3 regions of the Streptomyces sp. NPDC059499 genome follow, and region 1 is predicted to be linked to each of the others. Evidence: riboswitches for the same ligand, from Rfam matches in the RefSeq annotation. Region 1 holds a riboswitch; each other region holds the start of a gene.

The links. Region 1 has a riboswitch for cyclic di-AMP ahead of ACFW9O_RS18930 (C40 family peptidase). Riboswitches for the same ligand answer to the same signal wherever they lie in the genome.
Positions count from the first base shown of each region.
Region 2: another riboswitch for cyclic di-AMP. It lies ahead of ACFW9O_RS03290 (NlpC/P60 family protein); the one in region 1 lies ahead of ACFW9O_RS18930 (C40 family peptidase).
Region 3: another riboswitch for cyclic di-AMP. It lies ahead of ACFW9O_RS23435 (M23 family metallopeptidase); the one in region 1 lies ahead of ACFW9O_RS18930 (C40 family peptidase).

Region 1 is NZ_JBHYTT010000007.1:215,654-219,824, forward strand. Features, by position in the region: gene ACFW9O_RS18915 (NAD(P)-dependent oxidoreductase) at 1-328, shown strand, start outside; gene ACFW9O_RS18920 (pyridoxamine 5'-phosphate oxidase family protein) at 325-729, shown strand; gene ACFW9O_RS18925 (haloalkane dehalogenase) at 726-1,634, shown strand; cyclic di-AMP (ydaO/yuaA leader) riboswitch at 2,091-2,264, shown strand; gene ACFW9O_RS18930 (C40 family peptidase) at 2,267-2,737, shown strand; gene ACFW9O_RS18935 (LysE family translocator) at 2,836-3,474, opposite strand; gene ACFW9O_RS18940 (LysR substrate-binding domain-containing protein) at 3,547-4,171, shown strand, end outside.
Region 2 is NZ_JBHYTT010000001.1:705,846-710,016, reverse strand. Features, by position in the region: gene ACFW9O_RS03300 (NlpC/P60 family protein) at 1-74, opposite strand, end outside; gene ACFW9O_RS03295 (hypothetical protein) at 429-782, shown strand; gene ACFW9O_RS03290 (NlpC/P60 family protein) at 904-2,055, opposite strand; cyclic di-AMP (ydaO/yuaA leader) riboswitch at 2,054-2,214, opposite strand; gene pcrA (DNA helicase PcrA) at 2,472-4,171, shown strand, end outside.
Region 3 is NZ_JBHYTT010000010.1:188,442-192,612, reverse strand. Features, by position in the region: gene ACFW9O_RS23445 (M16 family metallopeptidase) at 1-602, shown strand, start outside; gene ACFW9O_RS23440 (pitrilysin family protein) at 629-2,011, shown strand; cyclic di-AMP (ydaO/yuaA leader) riboswitch at 2,204-2,371, shown strand; gene ACFW9O_RS23435 (M23 family metallopeptidase) at 2,384-3,172, shown strand; gene ACFW9O_RS23430 (GntR family transcriptional regulator) at 3,396-4,100, shown strand.

The DNA.
Region 1 (4,171 bases):
CCATGTGCTCGACCCACTGGTCAACCGGCGCCTCGGCCGCACCCTCCACGAGGACATGCGCCGCATGGAGGCCGTGATCCGCGGTACGGACCTCGACTGGACGCTCGTCCGCCCCTCGGGCCTCTTCGAGCACCCCGCCGTCACCCGGTACCACACCGCCGAGACCAGCGCCGACGGCGTCTTCACCGCCCGCGGCGACCTCGCCGCGAGCATGCTGCGCGAGCTGGAGGAGCGGCGGTACGTCCGTACGGCCATGGGTGTCATCACCACTGCCGTGAGACCGAACATCGCCAAACTCATCTGGAACGAGGGCGTGAAGAAGAGGTGAGCCGGCCGACTGCCGGACTGCCGGCCGCCGCAGCGGCGTTCCTCGCCCTGCCCCGCACGGCCACGCTGACCACCCTCCGCCCGGACGGGACCCCGCACGTCACGCCCGTCCGCTTCACCTTCGACGCGTCCGCCGGTCTGGTCCGGGTGACCACCTGGGCGGGAGCCCGCAAGGCCCGGAACGTGGCGGCGGGCGATGCGGCGGCCCGTGTCGCGCTCTGCCAGGCGGACGGATTCCGCTGGCTCACTCTCGAAGGCCGGGCCGCCGTCACCGACGACCCCGCCCGCCTGGCCGAAGCCGTTCGCCGCTACACCGTCCGTTACCGCGCGGCCCCACCCGACCCGCCGGACCTGGTCGTCGTCGAGATGGCCGTCGACCGCGTCCTGAGCCTCAATCTCTGAATCCCCCGTACAGAAAGCGAAGTGACACCGCGATGCCCACCCTTCCCGTCCTCGATTCCGTCCTTCACTACCGCGAGTCCGGCGACCCGGACGGGCTGCCGTTCGTCTTCCTCCACGGCAACCCCACCTCCTCGCACCTGTGGCGAAACGTCCTGCCCGGCGTGGCCGCGCCCGGCCGTCGTCTCCTGGCCCCCGACCTCATCGGCATGGGCGAGTCCGGCAAGCCCGACCTCGCCTACTCCTTCGACGACCACGCCCGCTACCTCGACGCCTGGTTCGACGCCCTCGGCCTCGCCGAGGCCGTCCTCGTCGGCCACGACTGGGGCGGTTCGCTCGCCTTCGACCGCGCAGCCCGCATCCCGGGCAGCGTGCGCGGCCTCGCTTTCACCGAGACGATCATCAAACCGCTGATCGGCGACGAATTCCCGGCGGCGGCGAGGGAGTTGTTCACTCTTCTGCGCACACCCGGCGTGGGCGAGGAGATGATCCTGGAGAAGTCGCTGTTCATCGACCGGCTCCCGGAATCGCTCGCCACCCCACTGGACCCTGCCGATCTCGAGGTCTACCGCCGCCCCTTCCCCACCCCGCACAGCCGCCGCCCGATCCTGGCGTGGACGCGCATGATGCCGCTGGACCACGAACCCTCCGACGTCGTGGCCCGCGTCGAGCGTTACGACGCCTGGCTGGCCGCCAGTCCCGAAGTCCCCAAGCTGCTCGCCGCGTTCGACCCCGGTCCGGGCGCGATGACCGACCAGAGGGCCGTCGCCTGGTGCGAGGAGAACATCGCAGGTCTGGAGGTCTCCCGCCACGGACCGGCCGGCCACCACTCCCCGGAGGACCACCCCGCGGACCTGGCCGCGGCGATCAGCACCTGGGCCGACCGCCACGGGCTGGCACGCCCGTAGGCGTCCTCTCCCACCAGAAGGTGCACGCGCCTCGCTCACCACCCACCGTCGAACACCCGGACTACGGATCGGGAGGTCGCCGCGAGGCCGTTCAGACTTCGAACGGTTGTCCCGTCAACGGCTGCACCGATGGCCCCCGATGCCGGACACGCCCGATGCGCAGATCAATTTTCCTCGCTCGTTCGGCGTAGACCATCCCCCTCACGGGGGACAGCTCAACTTGCGCAGTACGCGCGGACCCTGAGCGGAATTCACTGTTCCGCTGCTGGTACGAGGCCGGTCACGCAGCGTCGCCTCAGCTTCGGTCCCACCCCGTCCACCCGAACGGATCAGCCGTGATGACTCTCACAAAACGACCTTCAGCGCGGAAATCCGGCAGCCCGTGAGTAAAGATCCCTGGGACGACAAGCCCCCGCCACCGCGACGGGGCGGTCCGGGCGGACGCCGAGTCCTGCCGCTGTCCGGATGCCTGGTCGACAGAAGTGGATCGGCAGGAGTGGAGGACCCGAGCACAACGGGTCGACGGGATTTCCCGTCGACCCTCGGGGTGAAGCCGCCAAGTGCGGCCGGGCAACTTCGCCAGCCCGAACCCGACAGGTCATCCTTCACAGGCGGCTGACGAAGGGTTGCGCATGACTGCGCAGGTTCATGTCCCGTCTCTTTTCGCCCGGGTCGGTACGGCCTCGGTTCTCACATTCGCTGTAGGCACCACCATGCTCGCCCCCGGCCTCGTCAACGAGGCCGAGGCCGCTGCCCACTCGACGAGGGCGCTCAATATCGCCGCCTCGAAGAAGGGATCGCCCTACAGGTACGGCGCCAGCGGCCCCCATCGCTTCGACTGTTCGGGCCTCACGCTCTACTCGTTCAAGAAGGCGGGCAAGAAACTCCCCCGCACGGCCCAGCAGCAGTACAACAAGACCCGCCACATCTCCTCGTCGCAACGGCGGCGCGGCGACCTGGTCTTCTTCCACGCGGGCCGGAGTGTCTACCACGTGGGCATCTACGCCGGCGGCGGCAAGATCTGGCACTCGCCGAAGACCGGGGCGGTGGTCCGGCTGGAACGGATCTGGTCGAAGAGCATCTGGTACGGGCGGGTCCGCTGACGGCGGCCGCGCGGGCGCATCCGGTTTCGGCCGGAACCCCCGGCTGACACCGCCGTCAGCGGTTCCTGCAGGGCCTGCCGGGGGCCGGCGCTGCCGAGTCAGTGCAGCAGGGGCCCGGTCACCAGCACGAGCCCCAGCGCGGTGAGCGCCGCGCCGCTGCCGCCCTCGATCGCGCGGGCGGTACGCGGCCGGCGCAGCCAACGGCCGAGGCGGTCCACCAGCAGGGCCACGGCCGGGAACCAGAGGAGCGCCAGCACCACGACCACTGCCGCCAGCAGCAGGGTTCTTGGAAGCGGCGGCTGCCCCTCGGGGACGAACTGGGGCAGCAGGCTGAGGAAGAGCACGGGCGCCTTCGGGTTCAGGGCGTTGGTCAGGAAGCCCTGGCGCAGTGCCCGTACCGGCCCCAGCTCGGTTGCGGGCGCCTCATCCGGTGCGGAGGCGCCCGCAACCGCCCGCCGCCGGACCGCGTACAGGGCGCTCACCCCCAGGTAGAGCACGTAGGCGCCACCGAGCAGCTGCACGGTGCGGAACAGGACGGGCATCGTCACCAGCACCGCCGCGAGTCCGGCGACGGCCAGCGCGGTGTGCACGAGCAGTCCCCCCGCGACCCCCAGCGCCGCAGCCATCCCTGACCGGCGCGAGGCGAGGGCGTTGCGTACGACCACGGTGAAGTCCGCGCCGGGCAGGGCGACCATTCCCGCGGCGACCGGGACGAAGGCGAGCAGTTGTGCGTCCATGGGTACACCCTGACCCGGCCGGCCCTTTAGCGTGTACTTGCAATCTTCTGGGTCTGCCAAAAGGAATGCTTTATGTACGATCCGACGCGGCTGGCCGCACTGGTGGCGGTCGCCGAGGCCGGTTCGATCACGAAGGCGGCCGCGAGGCTCGGTTACACCGCGCCCGCCCTCTCCCAGCAGCTCGCGAAACTGGAGCGGGAGGCAGGAGCCGCGCTGCTGGTGCGCCACCATCGCGGGGCCCGTCTGACGGCCGCCGGTGAGCTGCTGGCCGGGCGTGCCCGACGGGTCCTGGACGAGATGGACCAGGCGCGGCACGAGCTGGCCCGGCTCGCGGGACTGTCGGGAGGGCGGCTGCGGGTCGGCACCTTCACCACGGCCGGTATTCATCTGCTGCCGCCGGTGCTCAGTGCGTTCCGGCGTGCCCACCCGGACGTGGAACTCACCGTGACGGAGTACGAGCCGCCCGGCGGGGTCGCAGCCGTGGCCGCGGGTGAGGTGGATCTGGCGCTGACCCATGCGTACGAACCGGCTGTCGCCGATCCGCTGCCCTCCGGGGTGTCGTCCGAGCCGCTGCTGGTCGAGGAGCTCGTACTGATCACAGCCGTGGGGCAGGCGCTGTCCGAGGGCGGCGGCAGGCTCCCGGTGACCGAATTGGCAGGCCGTCCGCTGATCAGCAGCGCACCCGCGCATCCGCCCC
Region 2 (4,171 bases), on a different contig from region 1:
GCGGTGCGGGCAGCAGGCCCGGTGAACGGACGCTGCTTGGGCTTGCGGTGAGCGGCTTTGCGTTGGGCGGCCACGGGGGCGCGGGTCCTTCCGTTCGACTGCCCGTCGGGGGGTACCGGCGGGCCCGCCGGTACCGGTGCCGGGCCACCACAGGGGGGAGTGGCCCGCCACCGGAACCTGGCGGGGTGACCGGGGTGCCGCCCGGTACGGGAGCGGCGGTGAAGAGTCGGTCACCTGGGAGGGACGCTAAACCCGAGGCACGGGCAAGAGTCGTAATGACAGCTATTGCCTCAATGTGACGTTTCGATCAACGCAAATGACCGGAAAAACCAGCTGTTGTCCGGCATTTCGCACGGGTCGCGAGCGAACTCATAGGGAATTAGTACCTAGCTGAAGACTGGTGATATGGCCGCCGCTACGCTGCGGCCATGGACGTACTCATCAATGCCTTCGTCGCCCTGCACATCATCGGAATCGCCTCCCTGCTGGGTGGGTTCCTCACTCAGATGAAGGCCATGGGGGAGGGTGCCGCGCGGTTCGGACCCGCCATGCTGCACGGTGCGCTGATGATGCTCGTCACGGGTTTCGCCCTGGTCGGGTTCAACCAGCTCGACGACCAGCCGGTGAACCACATCAAGATCGGCATCAAGCTGCTGATCCTGGTCGTGATCCTGGCGCTCGTCTATGTGAAGCGCGACGAGGAGAAGGTCGACAAGGGCGCCTTCATGGCGGTCGGCGGGCTGACGGTCGCCAACATCTTCATCGCCACACTCTGGACCTGACCGGGCAGTCGCAGGGGCCCGGTGTCCGCCGGGCGCCTGCGCGCCCGGGCCGTGACGGGCAGCCGTACGGGCCCGGTGTCCGCCGGGCCCGTGGGCAGTTCCGTCTGTGCGCTCCGTACCGCTACGCCGGGCGCACGCTGCCGTAGATCGGCATGTAGTAGATCGACTCCTCGCGCACGTTCGCGCCCGGCTTCGGCGCGTGGATCATCATCCCGTCGCCCTTGTAGATGCCGACGTGGCTGATGTCGTCGTAGAAGAAGACCAGGTCCCCCGGCTTCAGATCGGCGGTGGCCACCCGGGTGCCGACCTCGACCTGGTCCCAGGTGGTGCGGGGCAGGTCGACGCCCGCCGCCTTCCACGCGGCCTGCGTCAGCCCGGAGCAGTCGTACGAGGACGGGCCCGTCGCCCCCCAGACGTACGGCTTGCCGATCTGGTCCCGTGCGAAGGCCAGGACCTTGTCCGCCTTCGAGGCGTAGCTGCTGTCGGAGCCCGTGCCGGTGCCGGTGCCGGTGCCCGTCTCCTTCGAGGCCTCCTCGGCCGCCCGGTCCGCTTCCGCCTTCGCGGCGGCTGCCTGCTCGCGCGCGAGCTCCTCCGCCTTGCGCTTGGCCTCCGCCTCCTTCTTGCGCTCCAGCTCCGCGAGCCGCGCCTTCTCCTCGGCGGTCAGCTCCGACAGCAGCGTGCGCGCCTCGGCCAGCTTGTTCTGCACCTGCTGCTTGCTGGTGCGCAGCGTGGTCTGCGACTCGGTGAGCGTCTGCAGGCTCTCGGTCGCCTCGACCCGCTTGGTCGCCGCCTCGCTCTGCTGCGTACGGAAGTCGGCGACCGCCTTCTGCTGCTGGCTGGTCATCCGGGCCATCAGCTGGTCCTGGTCGAAGTACGACTGCGGGTCGTCCGCGAGGAAGAACGTGGCCGTGGGGGCTATCGCGCCGCTGCGGTACTGCGCGGCCGCGTAGTTGCCCAGTTCCCGGCGCGTCTCGTTCAGCTTGTCGGCGCGCTTGGCCGCGGCTTCGAGGAGCGCGTCGACCTTGGAGCGCTGCTGGGTGGAGGCCGTCTTCGCCTTGTTGTACTGCTGGGTCGCCGTTCCCGCCTGGCGGTAGAGGTCGTCTACCTTCTTCTGCACTTCCTCGATGCTGGGCTTGGGCTCCGCCGGGGCGGCCGTCGCGCTCTGTGTGGAGAGCAGGGTGACGGACGCGAGCGCCGCCGTCGTGAGCCCGACGGCAGAGGAACTGGTGCGCACACGGGTGCGCGGTTTGCGATGCGATGCCAAGGCCGGCATCTCCTTCCGTGGACCGCCTACCGGGTTAGCTGTCGGGTTCGGGCGGAACGGAAGGCTGCCCTACGGTCCAGCGGGACGGACCGATTCACCCCGGTGCTGCGTGTGGGTCCCCGGTTCCGGACTCCCGTGCGGGAGCGACGGATTCGGCGAGGGTGCCCGCGCGGCGTGGTTCGCCTCAAGGGGGTAACGGTCACCCGTCGGAGCACGCTAGCCAACCCGTGGCGTCCCTGTGAAGGTTGATGTTCGATATGCCCGATACATTTCCGTGACCTTTTCGGATTGACTGGTCCCACAGCGGGAACAACCTCTGAATCCCTACGCACTGTGGGCAATCCGTCTCGGTCCGCGCACGGATCTGGGCGTCGTGCGGAATGCGGCCCCGGGGTGTCGGTGCGGCCGCCTAGACTCGTCAGGCGATGAGCAGCCTCTTTGACGACAGTTTCCTGACCGGCCTCCAGCAAGCGGACGAGGGCCCCCCGCCACCTCCCGAGGACCACGCACCCGAAACGGTGCCCGAGGACCTCTTCGGGGGCGTCTTCGACGGGCCCCCGCCGCCGCGCGAGGCCTACTACCGCGACGGCGCCCCGCGCCCCGTCGTCGACTCCGCCGCGCTGCTCGACGGGCTGAACACCGAGCAGCGCGCCGCCGTCGTGCACGCGGGCTCCCCGCTGCTCATCGTCGCCGGGGCGGGCTCGGGCAAGACCCGTGTGCTGACGCACCGGATCGCCCACCTGCTGGCCGAGCGCGGGGTGCACCCGGGGCAGATCCTCGCGATCACCTTCACCAACAAGGCCGCGGGCGAGATGAAGGAGCGCGTCGAGCAGCTCGTCGGACCGCGCGCCAACGCCATGTGGGTCATGACCTTCCACAGCGCGTGCGTGCGGATCCTGCGCCGCGAGTCGAAGCGCCTCGGCTTCACCTCGTCGTTCTCGATCTACGACGCCGCAGACTCCAAGCGCCTGATGGCACTGGTCTGCCGCGATCTGGACCTCGACCCGAAGCGCTATCCGCCGAAGTCGTTCACGGCGAAGGTCTCGAACCTGAAGAACGAGCTGATCGACGAGGAGACCTTCGCCGGCCAGGCCGCGGACGGCTTCGAGAAGACGCTGGCCCAGGCCTACGCGCTCTACCAGGCGCGGCTGCGCGAGGCCAACGCGCTGGACTTCGACGACATCATCATGACGACGGTGCACCTGCTCCAGGCGTTCCCCGACGTCGCCGAGCACTACCGCCGCCGCTTCCGGCACGTGATGGTCGACGAGTACCAGGACACCAACCACGCGCAGTACACGCTCGTACGCGAGCTGGTGGGCCCGGCGGGCGAGGCCGACGCCCCGGGTGAGCTGTGCGTCGTCGGTGACGCGGACCAGTCGATCTACGCCTTCCGGGGCGCGACCATCCGCAACATCCTCCAGTTCGAGGAGGACTACCCGGACGCGAAGACGATCATGCTGGAGCAGAACTACCGCTCCACGCAGACGATCCTGTCCGCGGCCAACGCCGTCATCGAGCGCAACGAGAGCCGCCGCCCCAAGAACCTCTGGACGAACGCGGGCGCCGGGACACGGATCACCGGCTACGTCGCCGACACCGAGCACGACGAGGCGCAGTTCGTCGCCGACGAGATCGACCGGCTGACGGACGCAGGGGACGCGAAGGCGGGCGACGTCGCCGTCTTCTACCGGACGAACGCCCAGTCCCGTGTCTTCGAAGAGATCTTCATCCGCGTCGGGCTGCCCTACAAGGTCGTCGGCGGAGTGCGCTTCTACGAGCGCAAGGAGGTCAGGGACGTCCTGGCCTACCTCCGGGTCCTCTCCAACCCCGAGGACACCGTCCCGCTGCGCCGCATCCTCAATGTGCCGAAGCGGGGCATCGGCGACCGGGCCGAGGCGATGATCGACGCCCTGTCGATGCGCGAGAAGATCTCCTTCCCGCAGGCGCTGCGCCGCGTCGACGAGGCGTACGGCATGGCGGCACGCTCGTCCAACGCGGTGAAGCGGTTCAACACGCTGATGGAGGAACTCCGCACGATCGTGGAGTCCGGCGCCGGACCGGCGGTCGTGCTGGAGGCCGTCATGGAGCGGACCGGCTATCTCGCCGAACTCCAGGCGTCCAC
Region 3 (4,171 bases), on a different contig from region 1:
ACGAGGAGGTTCCCGCGCGTGCGCTGATGGCCGCCTACCGGCTGCCGCACGACGGCACCCGTGAGTGTGACGCCGCGGACCTGGCGCTGACCGTCCTCGGCGGCGGAGAGTCGTCCCGGTTGCACAACCGCCTGGTCCGCCGCGACCGTACGGCGGTGGCCGCGGGATTCGGGCTGCTCAGGCTCTCCGGCGCGCCCTCCCTGGGCTGGCTGGACGTCAAGACGTCCGGTGGCGTCGAGGTGCCGCAGATCGAGGCGGCCGTCGACGAGGAGCTGGCCCGCTTCGCGGCCGAGGGCCCCACGCCCGAGGAAATGGAGAGGGCGCAGGCCCAGTTGGAGCGCGAGTGGCTGGACAGGCTCGGCACGGTCGCGGGCCGTGCCGACGAACTGTGCCGGTACGCCGTGCTGTTCGGCGACCCCCAGCTCGCCCTGACCGCGGTGCAGCGGGTGCTCGACGTCACCGCGCAGGAGGTCCAGGCGGCCGCCCAGGCGCATCTGCGTCCCGACAACCGGGCGGTCCTGGTCTACGAGCCGGTCGAGCCGGCGGACGAGGCCGAGGACGCCGCAGGCAGCACCGACGACCACGAGGGGGCCGAGAAGTGACCGACGCCGCCGTGACTGGAGTAGCGATGGAGTACCACCCGCAGCCGACCGCAGGCGAGGCCAGGCCCTGGGCCTTTCCCGCGCCCGATCGCGGCGCTCTGCCCAACGGCCTGACCGTGCTGCGCTGCCACCGCCCCGGCCAGCAGGTCGTCGCCGTGGAGATCTTCCTGGACGCGCCGCTCGACGCCGAGCCCGAAGGCCTGGACGGCGTGGCCACGATCATGGCGCGTGCGCTGTCGGAGGGCACGGACAAGCACTCCGCGGAGGAGTTCGCCGCCGAGCTTGAGCGCTGCGGTGCCACGCTCGACGCGCACGCCGACCACCCGGGTGTCCGGGTCTCCCTGGAGGTCCCGGTCTCCCGGCTCTCCAAGGCGCTCGGCCTGGTCGCCGAAGCGCTGCGGGCACCGGCCTTCACCGAGAGCGAGGTGGAGCGCCTGGTGGGCAACCGGCTCGACGAGATTCCGCACGAGCAGGCCAACCCCGCCCGGCGTGCGGCCAAGCAGCTCTCCAAGGAGCTGTTCCCGGCCACGGCACGTATGTCGCGTCCGCGCCAGGGCACGGAGGAGACCGTGCGGCGGATCGACGCCGGGGGTGTGCGCGCCTTCTACGACGCCCACGTACGCCCGTCCACGGCGACGGCCGTCATCGTCGGCGATCTCACCGGGGTCGATCTGGACACGCTGCTCGCGGACACCATCGGTGACTGGTCGGGCAACGCCGGCCAGTCGCGCCCGGTGCCGCCGATCACCGCGGACGACACCGGCCGGGTGGTGATCGTGGACCGTCCCGGAGCCGTGCAGACGCAGCTGCTGATCGGCCGGATCGGCGCCGACCGGCACGACAGCGTCTGGCCCGCCCAGGTCCTGGGCACCTACTGCCTGGGGGGCACCCTCACCTCCCGTCTCGACCGCGTCCTGCGCGAGGAGAAGGGCTACACCTACGGGGTCCGGGCCTTCGGCCAGGTGCTGCGTTCGACGGCACCCGGCTCCGTCTCCGGGGCGACCGGCGCCGCGATGCTCGCCATCAGCGGCTCCGTGGACACGGAGTCCACCGGGCCGGCCCTGGAGGACCTCTGGAAGGTCCTGCGCACCCTGGCGGCCGAGGGGCTGACGGATACCGAGCGCGAGACCGCCGTACAGAACCTCGTCGGGGTCGCCCCGCTGAAGTTCGAGACGGCGGCATCGGTCGCGGGCACCCTCGCCGACCAGGTGGAGCAGCACCTCCCGGACGACTACCAGGCCCAGCTGTACGCGCGCCTGGCGGAGACGGGCACGGTGGAGGCGACGGCCGCGGTGGTCAACGCGTTCCCCGTGGACCGCCTGGTCACGGTCCTGGTGGGAGACGCTTCGCAGATCGCGGAGCCCGTGAGGGCCCTGGGTATCGGCGAGGTGTCGGTCGTCACCGGCTGACAGGACGGAACGGAGCGAACCCCGGCGAGTGTGTTCTCGCCGGGGTTCTCCTTTTTGTCTGATTTGGAGAAGAACGTTCATGTATGACCTGTGGGATGTGCGACAAAGCGACCTGTCCGTTTGGTGATTGAAAGTCGCCCGGCCTAGCGTCGGCTCGGCTGTCCGCCAGACGTATGCCGCATCCGCGGCGCCGGACAGTCATCGCCGAGTCCCCGTCAGGCGCGAGCCTGGGGAGCCGGGGACCCACGCAGTCCCTGGGGTGAATCGGATGTCCGCGTCTCGTAGGAGGCCGGGGATCCGTAGGAGACCTTCCTGCTCCGAACCCGTCAGCTAACCCGGTAGGCGAGAAGGAAGGAAAGGATCAGCCCCTCCATGGCGTTCACCCGTGCCACCGGGAAGCACCGTGCCCCGAGCCGCCTGACGCGCAGCAGCGCCAAGGTCGCCGGCATCGCGGCTCTGGCCACCACCGGCGTCATCGGCGGCATGGCCTCCCCGGCCCTCGCCGCGGACTCCGAGGCCCTCACCGTCACCGGTCTGACCCAGGCCGTTGCCATCGACACCACCCTCGCCGCCCAGATCGACGCCCAGGCCGAGGCGCAGCAGCACCAGGCCGACCTCGCGGCGAAGGCGAAGGCCGAAGCGGCGGCGAAGGCGAAGGCCAAGGCCAAGGCGAAGCGCGAGGCCGAAGCCCGCGCCGAGGAGGCCCGTGAGGCCAAGGCGCGCGCCGCCCGCGCCGCCGAGCGCGCCCGGCTGAACGCCTTCCACCTCCCGGTCGCCGGCTCCTCCGTGACCACCGGCTACAAGTCCAGCGGCGCCCTCTGGTCCTCCGGCAGCCACTCCGGCGTCGACTTCCGCGCCGCGTCCGGCAGCTCCGTCGTCGCGGTGGGCGCCGGAACGGTCGTCGAGGCGGGCTGGGGCGGCGCGTACGGCAACAACATCGTGCTCCGGATGACGGACGGCACGTACACCCAGTACGGCCACCTCTCCTCGATCGGCGTGTCCGTCGGACAGAGCGTCACCTCGGGGCAGCAGATAGGCCTGTCGGGCTCCACCGGCAACTCCACCGGACCGCACCTGCACTTCGAGGCCCGGACCACCCCGGAGTACGGATCCGACATGGACCCGGTCGCCTACCTCCGCGCGCACGGTCTCCAGGTCTGAGACCCCGTACCGCACAGCTTCCCGAAGGCCCCGGCACCCGCCGGGGCCTTCGTCGTGCCGTGCCCCGGGGCTGCTCCGTCCCGAACCGCCGGAGAAGTACCCGTCGGCTGGAAGATATCCATGGATTCCGCTCCGCCATCGGAAATTGCGGCTGATTGCAATAGAGTCACAGAACAGGCGTCGATCGGCCGCGTTTCGCGGGGATTAAGGCGGAGGTTCGGACATGCGCATTCCCGCGCATTCGGTATGCACGGCAATCCGTGACGACATCGTCTCCGGTGTCTTCGAACGCGGCAGCCGCCTCACCGAGGAGGTGCTCGCACGTCGGTACGGGGTCTCCCGCGTCCCGGTGCGCGAGGCACTGCGCACCCTGGAGTCCGAGGGGTTCGTCGTCACCCGCCGGCACGCCGGCGCCTGTGTCGCCGAGCCCACGGAGCAGGAGGCCGCCGACCTCCTGGAGATCCGCATGCTCCTGGAGCCGTTGGGCGCCGCCCGTGCCGCCCAACGCCGTACCGAGGCCCACCTCAAGGTGCTCCGAGGCCTGGTCAGGCTGGGGCAGGAGCGGGTTCGCCGGGGCGAGGGGGAGGATCTGCGCTCGCTCGGCGGCTGGTTCCACGAGACGCTGGCCCAGGCGTCGGGCAGCCCCGCCCTCATCGCGCTGCTCACCCAGCTCAGGCACAAGATCGCCTGGATGTACGCGGTCGAGCATCCGGTCCGCCCCGCCGATTCCTGGGCGGAGCACGGCGCCATCGTGGACGCCGTGGCGCGCGGTGACGCGGAACGGGCCAGAGCGCTCGCGGCCCAGCACGCCGAGCGGGCCACCACCGCCCACCGGCTGCGGCGCGCGGACCGGCCGGGCCGCACGACCGGTCCGGCGCGGGTGAGGACTTCGCAACATTCTGTAAACATCGCAGGCGTCCGGCATTAACAATGGCGCCGTATACAAAGAAGGGAATTCGGGAGGGCTTTCTTTTTGCTGCCCGAATTCAGCTCGTCCTC